Regions from separate parts of the Gemella haemolysans ATCC 10379 genome, predicted to be linked through region 2. Evidence: riboswitches for the same ligand, from Rfam matches in the RefSeq annotation. Region 2 holds a riboswitch; the other holds the start of a gene.

What was found. A riboswitch is a leader RNA that binds a small molecule or an ion and turns the genes downstream of it on or off. The one in region 2 is predicted to bind lysine.
Positions count from the first base shown of each region.
Region 1: linked by a shared signal. The riboswitch ahead of GEMHA0001_RS06560 (amino acid permease) and the one ahead of lysA (diaminopimelate decarboxylase) in region 2 are both predicted to bind lysine.

Region 1 covers NZ_ACDZ02000014.1:183,218-194,037, reverse strand. Annotated here, with positions in the region: gene GEMHA0001_RS06580 (MarR family winged helix-turn-helix transcriptional regulator) at 1-307, opposite strand, end outside; gene GEMHA0001_RS06575 (N-acetylmuramoyl-L-alanine amidase) at 464-1,909, opposite strand; gene dtd (D-aminoacyl-tRNA deacylase) at 1,912-2,364, opposite strand; gene GEMHA0001_RS06565 (RelA/SpoT family protein) at 2,373-4,550, opposite strand; gene GEMHA0001_RS06560 (amino acid permease) at 4,764-6,260, opposite strand; lysine riboswitch at 6,348-6,526, opposite strand; gene GEMHA0001_RS06555 (fructose-bisphosphatase class III) at 6,993-8,939, opposite strand; gene GEMHA0001_RS06550 (ATP-grasp domain-containing protein) at 9,119-10,282, opposite strand; gene GEMHA0001_RS06545 (esterase family protein) at 10,308-10,820, opposite strand, start outside.
Region 2 covers NZ_ACDZ02000005.1:99,961-110,780, forward strand. Annotated here, with positions in the region: gene GEMHA0001_RS01265 (type I restriction endonuclease subunit R) at 1-1,548, shown strand, start outside; gene GEMHA0001_RS01270 (restriction endonuclease) at 2,124-3,014, shown strand; gene GEMHA0001_RS01275 (thioredoxin family protein) at 3,211-3,534, opposite strand; lysine riboswitch at 3,749-3,884, shown strand; gene lysA (diaminopimelate decarboxylase) at 3,981-5,273, shown strand; gene dapA (4-hydroxy-tetrahydrodipicolinate synthase) at 5,343-6,233, shown strand; gene dapB (4-hydroxy-tetrahydrodipicolinate reductase) at 6,236-6,979, shown strand; gene dapD (2,3,4,5-tetrahydropyridine-2,6-dicarboxylate N-acetyltransferase) at 7,173-7,874, shown strand; gene GEMHA0001_RS01300 (M20 metallopeptidase family protein) at 7,892-9,049, shown strand; gene GEMHA0001_RS01305 (alanine racemase) at 9,272-10,345, shown strand; gene GEMHA0001_RS01310 (universal stress protein) at 10,527-10,820, opposite strand, start outside.

The DNA.
Region 1 (10,820 bases), on a different contig from region 2:
TACATTCGACTCCTTTTTCAGATAAACTAAGATATTTTTTTCTTTTATCTTTTTCATCTGTACTTTGAACAACAAAATCTTTTTCTAGTAATTCACTTACAAGTGCTGTAACTCTAGGTTTTGTCACATGTAGTTCTTCACCTAATTCCTGCATAGTAATTTTCTCTTTACAAGATAAAAATAACATTGCTTGAAATTCAGGTTTTCTATACGGCGCATCACTTTTCTTATGAAATCTTTTCATTATCAATCTAAATTCTTCCATCATCTCCATTGCTTTATGATATGAAATTTCATCTATGCTCATTTTATACCTCCTTTAATCAAGAATAGTTCACAATATTAACTAAATAGTTAACTATGTTAACTATTATATTTTATTTTATATTCTTAGTCAATAGATAATTAAATTATTTCAATAAAAAAAGATTAATCTAGAATTTTTCTAGATTAATCTTTTTTCCTATTTACTAAACACCCAAGCTTGAGCAAGGTTGTTTTTTATATCATTTTCCGTGAAACCATTATAACTTGTAAGTTTAACATCATCGTCATTCGGATCGTTGATATAGAATTTATCGTCTTCAAAACCACGAATAACTTTATATGTTACTTTGTCACCAAATACTCCAGATTTTAATCTAACAAGTATAGGTTTATTATCTCTTAAGGCATTTTCTAAGTTTTCCACTAATTTATCAGTTTCAATACGTTCAACTTTAAGATTATATTTTTCAGCAAAAGCTGTAATAATCGTAGGTTGAGTTCCTTGATTTCTGATATAGTACTTATTACCAGCCCAAGAAGCAAGCTCTTCTACAGTTGCTTCATCTTTACCTATATATTTAGCAATCATCGCTAATGAGATAATAGCATCACCATTATCCTCAATTGTTTTCTTGGCATCAAGACCATATGCTATATTTTTATATGCATCTTGTTTCATATAGTACATAGGAACTGAAAGTCCTTTTTGTGGTAAGTTTAGTAACTGTTCTTTTCGTTTTGCATTATAATTATCAATGTTAATTAAATAATATAAGTATCCCTCTATACCATCTCTTAAAGATTCGATAAATTGTTTATTAACTATTTCATTATTTAATAAATCAACATCAATTCTATTTCCTATATTGGCCGAAATTAGTTTTATCTGGGGTAATTTATCACTTAATTGAGGGAAATTCGCCTGTTTCTCAGATGATGATATCTTCGAAATATAGTGTTCTGAAAGATTTTTTTCAACACTTCTTGCTACAATAGATGATTCTTGTGTTCCATAGTATACTTTCACACCAAAAACTTCTTTATTACTGTCATTATTAGTATCAATATCAATCAACATTTCTACTGAATTTTCTGCAGCAATTTTTAGAATATCTTCTTTTGAAGGATACGAATCATCATTATCTCTTGTTAATATTACTTTTATTCTGTCTTTTTCTAATATCTCTTTTAACTGTTTAGCTAGTTTCAAATTATAAGATTTAGAAGATATACCTTTATAATCAACCTTCTCTTCTTGTGAATTAACAGGATTCAATAAGACTGAATAAGAAGCTAATTTTTCTTTGTTTTGATCTTCAGGACTTTTCTGCCCAGTCCCTAAAATACTCCAACCTGGTATCCATCCTACAAAACTATCCTTTGTTTTAACTTCATACCAAGTATCAGATTTACTTAACATTTCAACATTATCTCCAGCTGTCACTTTTTTTAGTGTTGGATAAGAATCATCTGGTCCTGTTCTAATTTCAATTTCTTTTGCAATAGTAATATTATTTTCAGAATTAGATGATAAATTCATTTTCTCACCTATATATGTTACTACGCCTCCTACAACGAGTACTAATAATAGTATAGATATTACGAATAATATTCCATTCTTATTTCTTCTTTTTATTCTCATAATTAATTTCCTGCTGATAGTTTTTCGTAAACAATAGTAATCGGACCATCGTTAACAATATTAACTTCCATCATTGTTTGAAAAATACCAGTCTCTACTGTTACACCTTCTTCTCTCAAAAATTCATTAAATTTTTCATATAATTGATTAGCTTTTTCTGCTCCAGCAGCACTTGTAAAACTTGGTCTATTACCTTTTTTCGTATCAGCGTATAAAGTAAATTGTGAAACTGATAAGATACTTCCTCCAACATCTTTTAGACTCAGGTTAATTTTATCATTTTCGTCTTCAAATAAGCGTGCTTGTGCTACCTTTTTTGCTAAGTATTTCGCATCTTCCTCTGTAGAATCTTTATGAACTCCCACTAAAAGACAGTATCCTTTATCAATACTACCCACAACTTTATTCTCAACACTTACACTGGCTTTTTTAACTTTTTGTAATATAATTTTCATATATCCACCTATTTAACTATTCTTTCTACGCTATATACATCTTGAATTTGTCGTAATTTTTTAATCATATAATCGCATTCACTAACATTTTTTACATATATCCCTATCGTAATAACGCATGTTTTATCAGATTTTGATTCAGAGTTAAGTTTTTTAATCTCAACTCTACTTTCACTTAATGTTAATAGAACGTTTTGTAATAATAATTCTCTATCAAAAGCGTGAATTTGTAGTGTTACACTATAACGACGTGCATTTAAGCTTTCTACCCATTCAACATCCAATAATCTTGCATGATCTTCTTCACTTAAATTTGGACAATTATGTCTATGAACTGTAACCCCTCGACCTTTTGTAATAAATCCTACTATGTCATCTCCTGGAATTGGTTGACAACATTTAGATAATCTTACAAGAATATTATCTACACCTTTAACATAGACACCCGTTTCAGTTACTATTTTTTTATTATCTTCTGCATTGAAAAGTTTCTCAATTTTCGCTTGAGTCATCTTTTCTTTTCTAATTTTTTCTGTTAATCTTGCAAAGACTTTATTCGCTGTAATTCCACCGTATCCTATGGCAACATACATTTCTTCAAGATTAGCAAATTTATATTTATTAAGTGCAGTAGTGATATTTTCTTCAGTTAAGACTTCATCTATATCAAAGTTATTAGCTTTAATCTCATCTTTTAATAAGATTTCACCTTTAACTAAGTTTTCTTCACGAGCTGCCTTTTTGAAGAATGCTTTAATTTTTGACTTAGTCTGAGATGATGTAGCAATCTCTAACCATGAGCGATTAGGTCCAGTAGAATTTTTACTAGTACGAATATCACAAATTTCACCAGTTGATAACACATAATCGAATGGCTCGATTTTATCATTTACAGTAGCTCCTACCATCTTATTACCAACTTCTGAGTGAATCGCATATGCAAAGTCGACAATACATGAACCCTTCGGTAATTCAATAATATCACTATTTGGTGTAAACACATAAATTTTATCACTCAATAAATCCACTTTTAATGATTCCATAAAGCTTTCAGCAGTTGCTTCTGTTTCATCGTTTTCCGCAATTTTTTGGAACCAATTTAATTTCTCATAGAAGTTATTGTTTTTATTAACTTTCTTACCTTCTTTATATGCCCAGTGTGCAGCAATCCCTTTCTCGGCAATTTCATGCATCTCATAAGTTCTAATTTGAACTTCTAAAGTTTGTCCATCTGGTGCAATTACCGTTGTATGAAGCGATTGATACATATTAGGTTTTGGCATTGCAATATAGTCTTTGATTCTTCCTGGAATAGGTACCCAAAGATTATTTACAAGACCTAAAGTAGCATAACAATCTGCTACGCTATCTACCAGGACACGAACAGCTAATAAATCATAAATCTGGTCAAAAGTTTTATTTTGCTTAACCATTTTTTTATAAATACTATATATATGTTTTGGTCTACCTGTTACCTGTGCTTTAATATTATTATCAGCTAAAATTGATGTTATACTTGAGCATGCATCTTTTATACTTTTTTCCCTTGCACTTCTTTTTTGTTTCATCATCCCTACTATTGAAAAATATTGAGATGGATGTAAGTATCTAAGAGATGTATCTTCCAGTTCCCATTTAACAGAACTTATCCCTAATCTATGAGCTAAAGGCGCATAAATTTCAAGTGTTTCACTAGAAATTTCACGTTGTTTTTCCTCGCGCATATACTTCATAGTTCTCATATTATGAAGTCTGTCTGCTAGTTTAACAAAAATAACTCTTAAATCTTTCGCTATCGACACAAAAAGTTTCCTATGATTCTCAGCTTGAGATTGTTTTTTAGAACGGAATTTTACTTTATCTAATTTTGTAACACCATCAACTATTACTGCTATATCTTCCCCAAAAGTTTCTTTTATATCGTCAAACGTATACTTCGTATCTTCTACAACATCATGCAAGAAACCAGCACATATTGTTGCATAATCTAATTTAAGCTCAGTTAAAATTCCTGCGACTTGAACTGGGTGTAATATGTATGGTTCCCCTGATTTTCTAAATTGTCCTTCATGAGCATCTTTTGCAAATTCATAAGCTTTTCTTATAATTTCAATTTGCTCATCTGATAAATATTTACTCGCCATATCTTCTACATTTTCATAACTATATGGATATTCAAGATTCACAGAAATTCCTCCTCTTTCGTAATTTAATCTACCCTTCATTTTACCATAAAATTGAAAAAATTTCCTTTAATTCAACTATAATATTTCAAATTTTAAGTATTTATATCAAGTCTTCACTTTATATAAATTTAAAATTCAAACTACTTCTACACCTATTTTTATAGATTAATCAAAAAAATCCTAGTTCAAATTCGAACTAGGATTAAATTTTTTTTATTTTACATCTACATCTTGAGATAAATCAACTTTATCTAAAGGTATCATTTTTGTTTTATATCTAATTTTGTGGTATAGATAGAAGAATAAGAAGATTGGAACTCCCATGTATGTTGTTAACATTCCACTCCAGTTAACTACACCTTTAGTAATAAGTTCTGTATCTTGACCGATAATTACAATTATACATAGTACTAAAGCGATGATTGGTCCTACTGGGAACCATTTTGCTCTATATTTAAGATCATTTAAATCTTTACCTTGAGCAATAAATGCTCTTCTAAATCTATAGTGACTTAACGCAATACCTAACCAAGCGATAAATCCAGTTAATCCACTCGCTGCTACGATATATGTATAAGCATTGGCACTTGTAAGTTGGATTAAGAAGATTAAGAATACTACTGCAGCTGTTGCAACTAATGAGATAACAGGAGTACCGTATTTAGTAACACGACCGAAAATTGGATACGCAAGTTTTTCTTTACTCATCGCATAAAGCATTCTTGTTGATGCGTACATACCTGAGTTACCAGCTGATAGAATTGATGTTAGGATTACTGCGTTCATTACACTTGCAGCTAATGCAAAACCTGCATTTTTAAAGACAATTGTAAATGGTGATTTAGCAATTTCTTCAGCGCTTGCAGCACCTAATAAATCTGGTGAAGTATAAGGAATTAATAATCCGATTACTAAGATAGCTAGTACGTAGAAGATTAAAATTCTCCAGAATACTTGTTTTACAGCTTTTGGAATACTTTTCTCTGGGTTTTCGCTTTCACCAGCAGTAATACCGATTAACTCAGTACCTTGGAATGAGTATCCTGCGATTAGGAATACTCCAAGAGTAGCAAGGATTTGTCCTGATAATGAAGAATCTTCTCCGATAAATGGTGCATCACCGATTGTTAGGTTTTTGAATCCAATGTATTCACCACCTAAAATACCGAAGATAGTTAAGCATCCTACTACTAAGAAAATGATTACTACTACTACTTTAATAAGTGCAAACCAATATTCACTTTCACCATATACTTTAACACTAAGTGAGTTTAAAGCGATAATAATAACTAGGAATAATAAGCTCCAAGCCCAGTGAGGAAGTACTCGCATAGGCTCCCAATAACTAATAGCTAATGCAGATAATTCTACGTCAGCTGCTACTGTAATTACCCAGTTAAACCAATAGTTCCATCCTAAAGCAAATCCTAATGAAGGATCTACATAACGTGTAGCATATGTACTAAATGACCCTGATGTAGGAAGATATGTTGCCATTTCCCCTAATGATGTCATTAAGAAATATACCATAAGTCCGATACATAAGTAAGCTACAATAGCTCCCCCAGGTCCCGCACTTTGAATTGCTTGACCACTTGTCATGAATAATCCACTACCAATACATCCTCCGATAGCAATCATGCTAATATGACGTGATCGTAAATTTCTTTTTACTTCTGTTGCATTATTGTTATTGCTGTTGTTTGTCATAATAAAAACCTCCTTGATAAAATAAAAAAGCATAACCTCCTACCATATTTGCACGGAGTTATACTTCACATTATCTCTCCAAAACAAGATATTAGTAGCGCAACATAGCCTCACGACTATGACAGTCCTATACTTAGTTCAATATAGGCCCAATAATATTAACATAGGATTAATATTATTTCGGCGATGTTTCCTTTCAAGTAATTTCATCAAGCCCTACACTCTCAATTACCCTACTGATAAAAATCGCAACCTCTACCTCACTTACTTTGTGAGGTACATATTCAATTAACTGTTTATTAGTATAATATACTTTTTAACTGTTGTCAACAAAAAATTTAATTTTTCTAAAAATTCAATTAAATATTGAATATATTATCTTCAGTACTTTTTCAGCAAAGCAAGAATATTCATATCTTTAGCTAATATTATATCAAAAAAAGAGTGACTCAAAATCATGATTTCAGAGAAATTTTGATTTTTGAATCACCCTAGCAATGTTTATTAGTTATTTAGAAATCTTTTTAATTATACTTACACGTATCTTCTCATTTCTATCAACTTGATAAACAAATGACTAATTAATCTTTCTTTTTTTCTTTTCTTTTTTTCAATAGTTTATAGTTTGTTATTATTCCTAGTAGCATTATAATCTCTAATATACTTAATAAAATCTTCATCATATCTCTCCCCCTTAAATACATAGAAACTCAGAATATAAATTTATATTAACTAATATCTTTCACAAATTGCCCCTTGGCGATATTCTTCTAATAAAATTTTTAATAACTCAATTTGTTTTTTTATTCTTGCACCGCTATCTGTGTCAGCTACTTTTTTTCTACATAATTTATCTACAACTCTTTTAGTTGAAATAATATCTGTCTCATTTTTTATTGATTCTTCTTTACTTTGGAAGATATCATGACTCATTATCTGTAATCCATAAGAATTATAAGTTAATGTATAACCACCATGACCTGTTGTTTTATGATAAGCTCTAGACATTCCACCATCAATAACAATTGTTCTACCATTAGCTTTAATCGGATTTTCTCCTTTTGTTTCCTTAACAGGAGTATGTCCATTTATAATGTGACCTTCACTAGTTAAACCAAACTCATTTAATAACTTAATGCAAAACTCTTCATTATCTCTAAGTTTATAATATGCATTTTTTACTTCTTCATGAGTAGATTTATCCTCTATAAAATATCTTTCGAACGTCGTCATATCACATTTACCAAATAATGGAGAGTAGCGACCTTGCCATAAGTAAAAGAACAACCCGTTATCTTCTCTACAACCGCAATAAAATATACTTCGAATTTTTTTATCGAAAAAGTCTAGTAGCTTCTTACCTGCATATTTCTTTCCTCCATAAGAAAATTCCTGGAAGTTTCCATCCTCATCGACTGGCATACAACCATGAAGAAGTAGATTCCCATTATAGCAGCAATACATAGCACCTTTATTAATAAATAATTCAACATGTTTTTTTAATTTTTCACTTGCTATAAATGATTCCTTTAATTTATTAATAATCTTTTCTTCTTCATCCGTTAATAAATATGGATTTTCTTTATCAACTGTTGGAAAATTGCATGACGTTAATGGATATTCTTTACCATAAATTTTTACAGTTTCTTTTTCAAAATCAATTTTATCTAGTAACGCACGTGATTCCATATCAAATTCAGGATGTTTATCAATAATCTGTTTTTCTAATTTAAATTGAATTATTGCCATAGCTTTATGCATTCTAGCTATTTGCATAATTTCATGTTCACTATATTTCAGCTCATCATCCTTAGATATTTTTGGTAAAAACTCTTTACAGTGATCACCCTTGTAGTACTTTTCACTAAAATTTAATAAATTCCTAATAGGAATTCCATATCTATCTTCTATAATATCTAAATTATCATATCTTGCACATATTCTTATTACATTTGCTAATGATATTCTGTCTCCAAGATAAGCCCCTACCCATAACATATCGTGATTTCCCCATTGAATATCAACAGAATGGTAATCTAATAATCTATCCATTATTTTATCAGGAAAAGGTCCTCTATCATAGATATCACCAACTATATGTAAGTGGTCGATTGTTAACTTGTGGATGCTTAATGATAATTCTATAATAAATTTTTCCCCAGCACCTAATTCAATAATATTCTCAAGTATTTTATCATAGTAGTCATTCTTATCACTACTTTGCATTTTATAAAGCAATTCATCAATAATATACTTAAAATCTGTTGGTAAAATTTTTCTTACTTTGGATCTAGTAAACTTTCTTGCTGCAACTTGCGTTACCTCTAATAAACGAAGAAGGGTAATTTTTTGAAACTCTTTATAATCACATGCATCATATTCTTTTCTTATAAGATTTAATTTTTCTTCTGGATAATAAATAATGGTAGCTAAGAGATTTAAATCTTTTCTAGGTAACCTGTTACCAAATACTTCTTTAAGTTTTTCTTTAATAATACCTGAACCATTTCTTAAAATATGATCGAAGGCTTCATACTCTCCATGAATATCACTTAAAAAATGCTCTGTTCCTTTAGGAAGTGTTAATATAGCCTCTAAATTAATTATTTCCTTAGTTGTTTCATCTATACTCTGAAAGTTTTCTGCTAATAGTTCTAAATGTTCCTTAGATATTTTCATGCCATTCTCCTTTTTATTATTTTCAATTAAATCTTAACACACTTCCTACTGTAATTCAAGAAATGTTACATGCTATCAAACTTACTCAAACGGATTATTACATATCATTCCTCATGAGATAAAATAAAAGAAATACGATACTAAATGTAAAACCTTAGTCTCATATTTCTTTTATAAATTTATTTTAATTTTCCTACAAATCTTTCCATCTCTTTCATCTCTTCAAGAGTATCAGAAACAAGAACATACATTGTATTTCCTTGTAATTCAGCAAAAGCTTCAGGCATTCTTAAAACAGCTTTTAATTTATCTTGATATTTATTTCTAATATCTTCATCTGAATATACATAATCTTTATAATCACGGCGTGTTGAAGCTAATCCATATTTTTGATCAACATTTAATCCATTAAATGTTCCATTAACTACTTCAGCGTATACTCTAAAATAATCTGTTGAATGTGCAAAGTTATAAACGTCTACTGCAAAAGCTCCCGCTGGACGATTATTATATTCGATTGCTATATAATCATCTTTAGTTTTGAAAAATTCAACATGGAAGAATCTTTCTTTCATACCAAACGCTTTTACTGCATTTTTACCATATTCTACTAGTTTTGGATCTAACTCCTTATCTATATAATAAACCCAATCAAGAGTATTATTATTTAATAAGTCTAATGGAGTATGGTAATAAACGATACTTGTGTAAAAAACAATATTTCCTTTAGCATCTACTAATCCATCAAAAGTTACGATATCAGAGTTATCTACAAAAGGCTCTAAGAAATAATGAGTATTGCCATCCCATTCTTTTTTGAAATTTTCTACGTCCTTCTTATCTTTAAGCTTATAAGTTGCCGATGCTCCTACTCCATTATCAGGTTTAGCTATTAACGGTAATTTTAATTTTTTAACACCTTTTTCGATATCACCTTCTTTTTTCACTAAGAAACCTGGTACTACAGGCACTCCTGCTTTTTCGAAGTATTTTTTCATCTCTGATTTATGTTTTGTTTTTTTAAGATCGTGTTCTTTTAAACCAAACACATTAAATTGTGTACGAAGTACAGCATCTAATTCCATCCAGTGCTCATTTTGTGATTCTATTCTATCAATGTGCCCATGTTTGTGATATAAAAATGCAACAGCACGTTTTACTTCATCAACATCATCAAGACTATTAACCCTAAAATACTCAGTTAATGCTTCTTTAAGTCTTTGATCTAACTGTTCGTATGGCTCTTCACCAATTCCAAGTACATTAATACCTTGATTTTTTAACTCAATAGAAAATTTTTGAAAATTATGTGGGTAATATGGTGATATAACTATATAATTCATAAATCTTTGTCTCCTCTTAACTTTATTATAAATTTAATTTATCTAAAAAGTATGGCATTTGAATTCTCCACCAAGGCCAATCATGAGCAACATCTTCACCCCACACATCAAACCATGCTGGGATATTCTTTTCTTCAAATGCTTTTTTTAAACTATAAAATGATGGTAATCCATCTTGTTCCCATGGACCTAACCCTGTACATACGATAATATCAGCATTTCTATAGTGGTCAATAAACCACCCATCATTTTGATTCCAAATATTATCACTAGGCGAATTTCTATATATCAACTCATCATTTCCGTATTCACCTATGAAAAATCTAGCATCATAAACTCCACTAAGTGAAATTACTTTGCCAAATACATCCGGGTGTTGTAAGAAAATATTAAACGAGTGATATCCTCCCATACTACAACCAGTAGCCATCATTTGTCCAAACCAACCTGTTTTATGTTTAATAAAAGGAATAGCTTCTTCAATAACATATTTTTCATACTGAGCATGTGCTAATGCTCTATCATGACCATTTTTCCA
Region 2 (10,820 bases):
AGTTCTGAAGAAGAAACAGATGATGAAAAACTAAAAGCTCTTGAGAATAAGATGTTCTTACATCCAGAGCGTATTTCAGAAATTACTAATTACATTCTTGATAAGTTTGATTCTAAAACTTATCGCAATACACAATATACTGTAAAGGATAAACGTATTAATGGATTTAATGCGATGTTTGCGGTACAAAGTGTAGATGCGGCGAAGATGTATTATGAAGAGTTTAAAAAACAACAGGCAAACTTATCTGAAGATAAAAAATTAAAAGTTGCGACAATATTTAGTTATGCTCCAAACGAAGAAAGAGCCTCAGGAGAAATTGAAGAAGAGAGTATGACGTCATCAGCAATGTCAACTACTGCAAAACAATTCTTAACTAATGTAGTTGATGACTATAATTCATTTTTCCAAACCAACTTCACTATAGATGGTAATGGATTTGAGAATTATTATAAAGATTTATCTAGTAGAGTAAGAAACAAAGAAGTAGATTTACTAATTGTTGTTGGTATGTTCTTAACTGGATTCGATGCTCCAACTATGAATACATTATTCGTTGATAAAAACTTGAGATATCATGGACTTATTCAGGCATTTTCTAGAACAAATAGGATTCTAAATAAGATGAAAGCTTTCGGTAATATTGTTTGCTTTAGAAACTTAGAAAAAGCTACTAAAGATGCGATTAAACTATTTGGTGATGAAAATAGTATTAATGTAATTATCGAGCGTAGTTATGATGATTACATCAACGGCTTCACGGATGAAGATACAGGAGTTATATTCAAAGGGTATAAGGAACTATGTGAAGAAATCATAGAAAAATTCCCAGACCCAACAGAAATCAAACTAGAAAAAGATAAGAAAGAGTTTGTTAAGTTATTTGGTGAAATCTTGAAGAGAGAAAATATCTTGAGAAACTATGATGAATTCAGTAGTTTTGAGAAGATAATTTCTGAGAGATTGAAACAAGATATGAAGAGTGTATATATTTGGATAAAAGATGAGTCAATATCACCAAAACCACCGATAATAGATCCTGATGGGCCTATTATAGATTACTCTGATGTTGAATTCCATATTGATCTTCTAAAAACTGAAGAGGTAAATCTTGATTATATCCTAGCCTTAATTCTTGAAAAAGCTAAAGAGCAAGGTACGAATAATGAAATATTAAAAGAAGAAATAAGAAGATTGATTCGTTCTTCACTTGGAACAAGAGCAAAAGAAGAATTAATTATTGAATTTATCAATCGTACAGACTTAACTAAGTTTGATAAAAATGAAGATATACTAGAAGCTTTTTATGAATATGCTAAGATTGAGAAAGAACAAAAGATAAATGAACTTATCACTGAAGAAAATCTAAAAGAAAAATCTAAGAAATTTATAGAGAAATCAATTAGTAGAGGATATGTTGCCCAAGGTGGAACTGAATTAGATGATGTATTACCACCAGTAAGACGTGTTGGTGGAGAAAGAGAAGCTAAGAAGCAATCAGTTCTTTCTAAACTGAAAGATATCGTTAAGGTATTTGTGGGGATATAATATAAATTAGCTAATTTTATTTTAAATAAATGTATTAAAATCTATATTTAAATCAGATAAAATTTTTGATTTAAATATAGATTTGTGTTAGAATTAAATCATAAAAGAGAGAGCCGTTTTAAAGACGGTAGCTCGTGTTTAAGATTATATTAAATAACCATCTACTCGGCTAAAGTAAAGATGGTTATTTTTTATTGTCATTTTTAAACGCATTTATACATACACCAACTACGGTTGCAATCAAAAGATTTACACCTATAATAGTTTGTATAATTTCATACGCAGACAACTTGCTACTCCTTTCGTCCAGATTTTGTTACTTATGAGCATAAGCATCATCTCCTTCCGTATAAAAGTAGCCACCATCTTTATCAGAAGTATTAAACTCCTTAACTCCTCTCTCCATCACTGATTATATCAGAAATTTGAAGAGGACACAAAGAAAATCAATAGTTATTTAAAATTTAGTATTCTTTCTTAAAAACACGTATATAACCGATACGTGTCTTTTTTTATGTACATGATCTATGCTATAATAAAGTTGATATTAATTGATTTCATATTAGGAGAAGGATATGGCTAAAAGATGTTGTAAAAAAAGAAGAGAAGTAGCTTATAAGATAGAACATAGTCCGAGACCGATTAAGCTTTCAGAAGAGATGGATAAGATAATAAAAAATTTACTTTGGTATATTCCGAATATTGATTCATACCAAGCGACTAAAAATGAGTTTATTTCTGATAGAATCTATGATGAATTTTCATTTACCTATATAATGGAGCAAATGGGTATGAAGGAAAGTCGTGATGTGAGATGGATAGGACAAAAGGAAGTAATAAGTAAAGAAGACTGGGAATTTTTTGAGGGGGAAATTTGTACTAATTGTCAAAAAATCATAGTAGCAAAGTATAGTACTTTGTCTAAAATAAATACCTTATTAACTACTATTAGAAACGCTATAGCACATGGACATTTTGCTATAGTAGAAGATTATATAATTGGATTTAATCTAAAACTCTCTTCAAAAGATCCTGAGGGGTTGAGGAAAGCTATTATTAAGATTAAACCAAAACCATTACTTTCAGCTTTAGAGAAATTAGCTTCACCAATGGGTAAAGAATTATTACTTGCATATGCATTTAGAAAAGTTGGTTATGATGTTAAAGAGCCCAAAAATAGAAGTAGGGATTTTGATTTATGTCTTGAAAAGAATGGTAAAAAATATGTTATTGAGATAAAATCTTACAGAGGAAATACATATCTTCATCCTAAACATGTTGAAATCTTCCTTAAGAGAGCAGAAAAAGCTTTACCTGAGGTTGAGAGAGTTTTACTCGTTGATACTTCGAGGGTGACTAAGTCAGTAAGACAATTGGAATCAAAAATTAAAGATTTTAGAATTGTTGACATTAATGATGTAAAACTGTTACTAGGTGAAGAACCTGTAGATATATTAGAAAAATAAATCTATAATTAATAAGAAGAGCGATTCAAAAATAATAACTTTTAAAAAAGTGTATATGAGAATTCATAGACGCAGTGGTTTATTGATATCTAAATTCGCTTTATGAAAGGTTTTAGATATCTAATAACCTGTGCGGGGGTGACTCGACAAAATCGATTTCTACGAAATCACGATTTTTGAGTCACTCCCATATTTTTTATTTCATTTGTTCACTTACAGTACTTACTTTTTCTAGAATTTCATCTAGACTGAAGTATCCGCTTTTTTGAATAGATAGTCTTCCTTCGATATATACTTCTACAGTTGGTGCTGAAAGAATGCCTCGTTGAGCAGCAATTTCCATATTTTCTTCTAATGAAACGTAGTATGCTGGAATATCTTTGTGATCTTCTTGCCACGCAGTAATTCTGTTTTTTATTGAGTGGCACGGCATGCATGTGGCAGTTCCGTATTGAATAATCGCTATGTCATTGTCACTGATAATTTTATTTAAGTCGTCGTTTTTTGTAAAATCAATCATATTTAATAATCCTTTATTTTCTATATAAGAAGTGTATGTAATATCTTACCTTCTTTTAATATGTGTATATTATAGTTGTTTTAAAAGTTAATTACAACTATTATTAATTGTGTATATACATGGTTCAAAAATAGAATATTATAAAAATTTTCTGAAAACTATTGACAATAATTTTAAAAGATGATATTATTTTTATAACATAAATAGATTAAGTATTATAAAAAGAGGCCGCGATGACTAATTTAAAAGGTAGCATCGCCGAAGTGATTAAATTCACTGGGGTTATGTCGAATAGGCATAACACTGTCATTAGAAAATGCCCATTTTCTTCATGGTGAGCTTTTTATAATAAGGGCAAGAGGAATAGGATAGAATTATAAGCTAGACTACAAGGACCTTTTGTTCTTGTAGTCTATTTTTTATAACATTTTATGAAGGAGAAGATAATGAGATTATTTGATGGTATGACGGTGGAAAATGGTGAACTGAATATTTCGGGAGTTGGAGTAAGTGAGTTAAAAGCTCAATATGGAACACCACTTTATGTTTATGATGAGAATATGTTAGTGAATCAATGTAGAACTTTTATTAATAACTTCAAAAGTTCAAGGTTTAGTACAGAAGTTCTTTTTGCATCGAAAGCTTTTAGCTGTTTAGAGGTATTAAGAATTGCGAATAGAGAAGGCTTAGGTGTAGATGTGGTTTCACTCGGTGAGATTCATACAGCATATAAAGCTGGTTATGATATGAGACGAGCTTATTTCCATGGAAATAATAAAACTCGTGAGGAACTACAATATGCATTAGAAGTTGGAGTAGGAACTATTGTTATAGATAACAACTATGAATATGAAATGATTAATAAAATCGTAAGAGAGAGTGGAAATACTGTAGATGTACTGTTAAGAATTAATACTGGTATTGATGCTCATACTCATGAATATATCAAAACAGCAAAAGATGATTCAAAATTTGGTTACTCAGTATACGATGAAACAATTTATGATTTAATCGCAGATATTAATAATCAAAGCAATCTTAACTTCGTAGGATTCCACTCACACATCGGATCACAAATTTTTGAAAAAACTTCATTTTTCGAAGCTGTAAAAGTGGTAATGGAATTTACGAGAAGAGTTCAAGAAAGATTAGGTTTAACTATAAGTGTTCTTAACCTAGGTGGAGGTTTCGGAGTTTATTATACTGAAGAAGATAGACCTTTTGAACTTGCTGAGTTTCTAAGAGAGTATATCGAAGTGGTTGAACGTGAAAGTGATAATTTTGGCTTAGATCTAACTAAGGTAGTTATTGAACCTGGTAGAAGTTTAACATGTAACGCAGGTAGCACATTATACAGTGTTGGTGGAGTTAAGAAAACTTTTGCTGGTCGTGAATACGTGTTCGTTGATGGAGGTATGGCAGATAATCCTCGTTATGCATTATATAAAGCAAAATACGAGGCGATGTTAGCTAACAAGATGAATGAAGAAGCAGATGCAACTTATACAGTTGCTGGTAAATGCTGTGAGTCTGGAGACATGTTAGTAATGGATGCAAAATTACCTAGAGCTGAGCAAGGTGACTTACTATTAGTATCATCGACTGGAGCATATAACTATAGTATGAGTAGTAACTACAATAGATTACCGAAGTTACCAGTAGTATTTGTAAAAGATGGAACTAGTCGCCTAGTAGTAAAAGGTGAGACTTTAGAAGATTTAATTAGACAAGATATTTAATTCAAAAAATAACAAAAAAATATTATTAAAAATATATAAAAATAACATAGATACAAGGAGAATAAGATTATGACAATTTATACAGGAAGCGGAGTAGCAATAGTAACACCATTTTTCGAGGATGGAAGTGTAGATTATGAGACATTTGGAGAGTTAATCGAATTCCAAATTGCTGAGGGAACTGATGCGATTATCGTAGCGGGAACTACTGGTGAGAGTTCAACTATGCCTGACGATGAGCAAGTAGCGGTTATTAAATTCGCTATTGATAGAGTAGCAGGTCGTGTACCGGTTATCGCGGGTAGTGGGGTTAACGATACGGCCCACTCAATTAGATTAAGCCAAGAGATTGAAAAATTAGGACCAGATGCATTATTAGTAGTAACTCCATACTACATCAAAACTAGCCAACAAGGTTTAATTGAACACTTCGAAGCGATTGCTAATAGTGTTGATTTACCAATCGTACTTTATAATGTACCGGGAAGAACTGGTCAAGTTATGGCGCCTGAGACTATTTTACACTTATCTCAACACAAAAATATCGTGGCATATAAAGATGCTGTAGGGGACATTGCTCATACTTTAGCAGTTAGAAACTTAGTAGGTGATAAAATTGATATTTACTCAGGAAATGATGATATTAATGTACCGATTATTTTAGCGGGTGGTAAAGGAACAATTTCTGTTTTAGCTAACGTTTATCCAAAAGCTACGCACTTAATGTGTAAATATGCTTTAGAAAGACAAGTGGATAAAGCTTTCGCTCTTCAACTTAAATATTTAGACTTCATCCACATGTTATTCGCTGAGCCAAACCCAATGCCAGTTAAAAAATGTGTAGAATTAATTGGAAAATCAGCTTGTCACTATCGTCTACCTATGACACACGTTGCACCAACATTAGCGACAAGATTAGAGCAAGAGATTGCAAGACTTAATTCATTACAAGGAGAGTAAAAATGAGAGTTTTATTAAGTGGTTACAATGGAACTATGGGACAAGTTCTAAAAAACTATATTCAAGATAACACTGCCTTAGAAATTGTTGCAGGTGTAGGTCGTGAGTTGTTAGAAGAGAAATTCCCAACTTATACTTCATATGAAGGATTAGAAAAGATTGCTGATGTGATTATTGATTTTTCTCATCATGCTGGGACTGCCTCTTTAGTGGAGTATGCTAAACGTACAGTAACAAAAGTCGTAATTGCGACAACTGGTCATACTACAGAAGAATTAGAATTAATCGATGAATTAGCAACTCAAGTAGGGGTAGTTTACGCTGGAAATTATAGCTTAGGAGTAAATGTCTTAGTAGAATTAGTAAAAAAAGCTAGTGAACTTTTACTAGGATATGATATCGAAGTTATAGAAAAACACCATAATAAAAAAGTAGACGCACCTAGTGGAACTGCTAAAATGTTAGTGGATGCGGTTAAAGACGTAGAAGATTATAATAGAGTCTATGGTCGTCATGGAGATATGAAACGCCAAGAAAAAGAGATTGGAATTCATGCAGTTCGTGGTGGAACTATAGTAGGTGAGCATGAAGTGATTTTTGCTGGTGAGGATGAGGTAATTGAAATTAAACATACAGCATTAAGTAAAAAAATGTTCGCAAAAGGATCTGTTACAGCAGCACAGTGGCTTAATACTGTAGGAGAACCTAGATTATATTCTATGAAAGATGTACTAGGTATAAAATAATAAAGTTAGAAGCGACTCAAGGTTATACTATTAGATGTTTTATTGAGTCTTCCTTATGAAGTTTATAAAAATATTCATAAGTAGAGTGGTTGGTATACTACTTAAATTAAAAATACTATAATAAAGTTAAATTGACATATGTAAAAATTAAATATAAAATAGAAAAAAATCATATAGATAATAGGAGAAAGAAATGAAATCAACAGAAGAGATTATTAAATTTATAGCAACATCTAAAAAGAAAACACCGGTAAAAGTTTACGTTAATTTTAACGCTGAAGTAGAATTTCCAGAAACATTAGAAGTTTATGGTGAAGGGAATTCAAGAGTAATTTTTGCGGATTTCGCTGATTGGGTGGAATTTTACGAAGCTAACAAATCTGCGGTAGTAAATCATCGTGTGGAAAACGATCGACGTAATAGTGGTGTACCGATGATCGATTTAACTCAGTTCAACGCTCGTATCGAACCAGGTTGTTCAATTCGTGAACATGTTAGTATCGGAGATAATGCGGTTATCATGATGGGTGCTGTTATTAACATCGGGGCAAAAATTGGGAAAAACACTATGATTGATATGAATGCTATTTTAGGTGGACGTGCTGAAGTTGGGGAAAATTCTCATGTTGGTGCTGGATCTGTATTATCAGGTGTTATTGAACCAGCTAATGCAACGCCAGTACGTGTAGGGAACAATGTTCTTATCGGTGCTAATGCGGTAGTATTAGAAGGTGTACAAATTGGAGATAATGCCGTTGTTGCAGCTGGAAGTGTAGTAACAAAAGATGTAGCTAGTGGTGATGTTGTAGCGGGAGTACCTGCAAGAGTAATTAAAACACGTAGTGAAGTTGCAGAAGAAAAAGTAGACATTATTGCAGAATTAAGAAACTTATAATAAAGTAGGAAGAGAAGATGAAAGTAATTACTGAAGAGAATTTAACATCATGGCGTAGACATCTGCACCAAAATCCAGAGTTATCATTGGAAGAGCATAAAACTAAAGAATTTATCGCTAGTATCTTAAAAGAATATGGTATAGAATATCAAGAAACTCTTGAGACAGGATTAGTAGTGATTTTTAAAGCAAGTGTGGAGACTAAAGATACGATATTATTTAGAGCTGATATTGATGCATTGCCAATTACAGAGGAAAATGATGTTGATTTTAAATCGAAAAATGATGGTGTAATGCATGCATGTGGTCATGATGGACACACGACTATGCTTTTAGGAAGTGTTATAGAAGCGGCTGATTATTATAAAAATAATGATACGAAGGTAAATAGTATTTTTGTATTCCAACCTGCTGAAGAAACTTTCGGTGGTGGAAATTTATTAATCAATGATTTTGATTTTTCACATTATAATATTTTAGCAAGTTATGCCCTGCATATGAATCCAGATTATCCTGAAGGTCATATTGTCTCTAAACCAAAAGAAATTATGGCCAGTGCTAATGAATATAGAATTTATATTAAAGGACGTGCGGCGCATGTTGGTTTGAAAAATACTGGAATTGATGCTCTTAATGTAGCTACAATGTTCTTCCAAGAGATGTTAAAGCTTAATGCATTGCATACTAAAGCACGTAATACTAACATTATTCATATCGGTAAAATGTACGGTGGAGATGCGATGAATGTCGTTGCTGAGAATGCATATCTGGAAGGAACGATTAGAACATACAGTATGGAAGATTTAGAGACAATTAAAGCTGCGATTGAAAATACGCGTGTAGGACTTGAGCATCTTACTGGTGCAAGTATTCGCGTTGATTTTGCTGAAGGGTATCCTGCGGTAATTAATGATGAAGTTCCTTATCAAGTAATTAGAGAAGTCATAGAAAAAGAAAATATCGACTATATTGAGTTAGAGGAAGCTTATCTGTATGGGGAAGATTTCTCATTCTTCAGTAGACTTTCTCCTATAAACTATAGCTTTTTAGGTTTAAGAAACGAAGAGAAAAACTATGTTTCAGGGTTACATACACCAACTTTCAACTTCGATGAAAAAATATTAAAAGTAGGGGTTCAATATTACCTTGGAATATTGAAATATTATAACGAGTAATTTTTTGATTTTTTAGTAAGATAAACGGGAGTGACTCAAAAATCGTGATTTCAGAGAAAGCGATTTTGTCGAGTCATCCCCGCATAGTTTATTAGATATCTAAAAAGCTTTTATAAAGCGAATTTAGATATCAATAAACCACTGCGTCTATGAGTTCTCATATGAATTTTGTTAAATTTTAGGACTTTTGGGGCATCTTCGTTTAATTAAGAAAGGATCTTTATGGCAACAATTGAGTTAAATTATAATAATATAAGACAAAATGCTATTAATTTAAAAGAACAGGCACAGGATATAATAGCTGTAGTTAAAAATAATGCGTATAATTTAGATTTAAGAGAGTGTGTAAAATTATACTCTGAAGTAGGAATTAATTATTTTGCTACGACAAAAGAAGAAGAGTGCAAGGTAATAAGGGAAACATTAGGAAAAGAAGCTAATATCTTTCTTTTAAACCCCACTTATGACTTTGCATTAGCAAGAGAATACAATATCGAGATAAATATAGCGAGTCTTGAATATTTAAAAGAAAATATTGAAAAACTGAAAGATTTAACATTGCAGTTGGAATTCGCTGGTAGTATGAGACGTGCTGGAGCAAAAAATCTGGAAGAAGTACTTGAAATTATAGCTTTCTGTAAAGAAAATGATTTGAAATTGAAAGGATTTTGGTCTCATTTTTCATTTGCGGATGAGTTTGATGGTTTCTATGAAAAAGAAAAAGAATTGGTGTTAAATGTTCTTGACGAAGCACTAAAAAATTACGATTTCGAAGTAGTTCACTTGCAAAATAGCGCCTCATTTTTACGTGACGGTGTCTTTGAAAAAACAACACATCAGAGATTAGGAATTATTCTTTATGGAGCTATGCCTTATGATGTGAATGTAAACCTAGTTGCTTTAGAAAATCTAGTTATTAAGAATCCAATTACTGTTTATGGTGAAATAATTAATATAGTAAAATTAAATAAAGGTGAGTGCATAGGGTATTCTAATTCTTATATAGCTGATGTTGACAAAAAAGTAGGAATTGTTAATATTGGCTATGGTGATGGGATACTGAGAGATAGATTAAAAGGAAAAACTTGTATTATTAATGGAAAAAATAGAAATATTTATTCAACTATGATGAGTCACTTAGTTGTTGAAATAGGTGAAGAAGAACAAATAGGTGATAGAGTTTATGTTTATGATGATAAACAACAACTTCATGATTATACTAAGTATTTCGGACCGAACTCTGTTCAACTTGCTGCATTGAATTATGATAGTTTAAAAGTGAAAAAGATATATTAAAAAAAGGGGGTGACTCATAAATTAGTTTTGTAGAGTTACTCCCTTTTTTATATTTGTAAATTTTAGGAATAATTAAAAGAAAGAAGTGATTCATGATAAACACGAGTCACTTCTTTAAAAAAAGGAAAAATTTTAAATGAATTTAAATTAACAAACATTAATCTAAATATATTAGAGATACTTATTTTTCTTGTTCTTCTTGGAATTTTTTAGCAATTTTAGCTTCAAAATCTTGAGGAATAGAACTTTGTTTGATTACGATTACGTCAGATTTAGCATATCTAACAATACCTTCAGAAACTGATCCCATAAGCATACGTTTGAATCCAGTTAAACCTGAAGAACCACAAACTACAAGGTCGATACCTTTTTCATCAACGATGTCTTCACTTAGAACAATTTTTGGAATACCTTGTTCAACAATACCGAATACTTTTGTTAGCCCAGCTTCTTTAGCAGCGTCCGCATAACTATC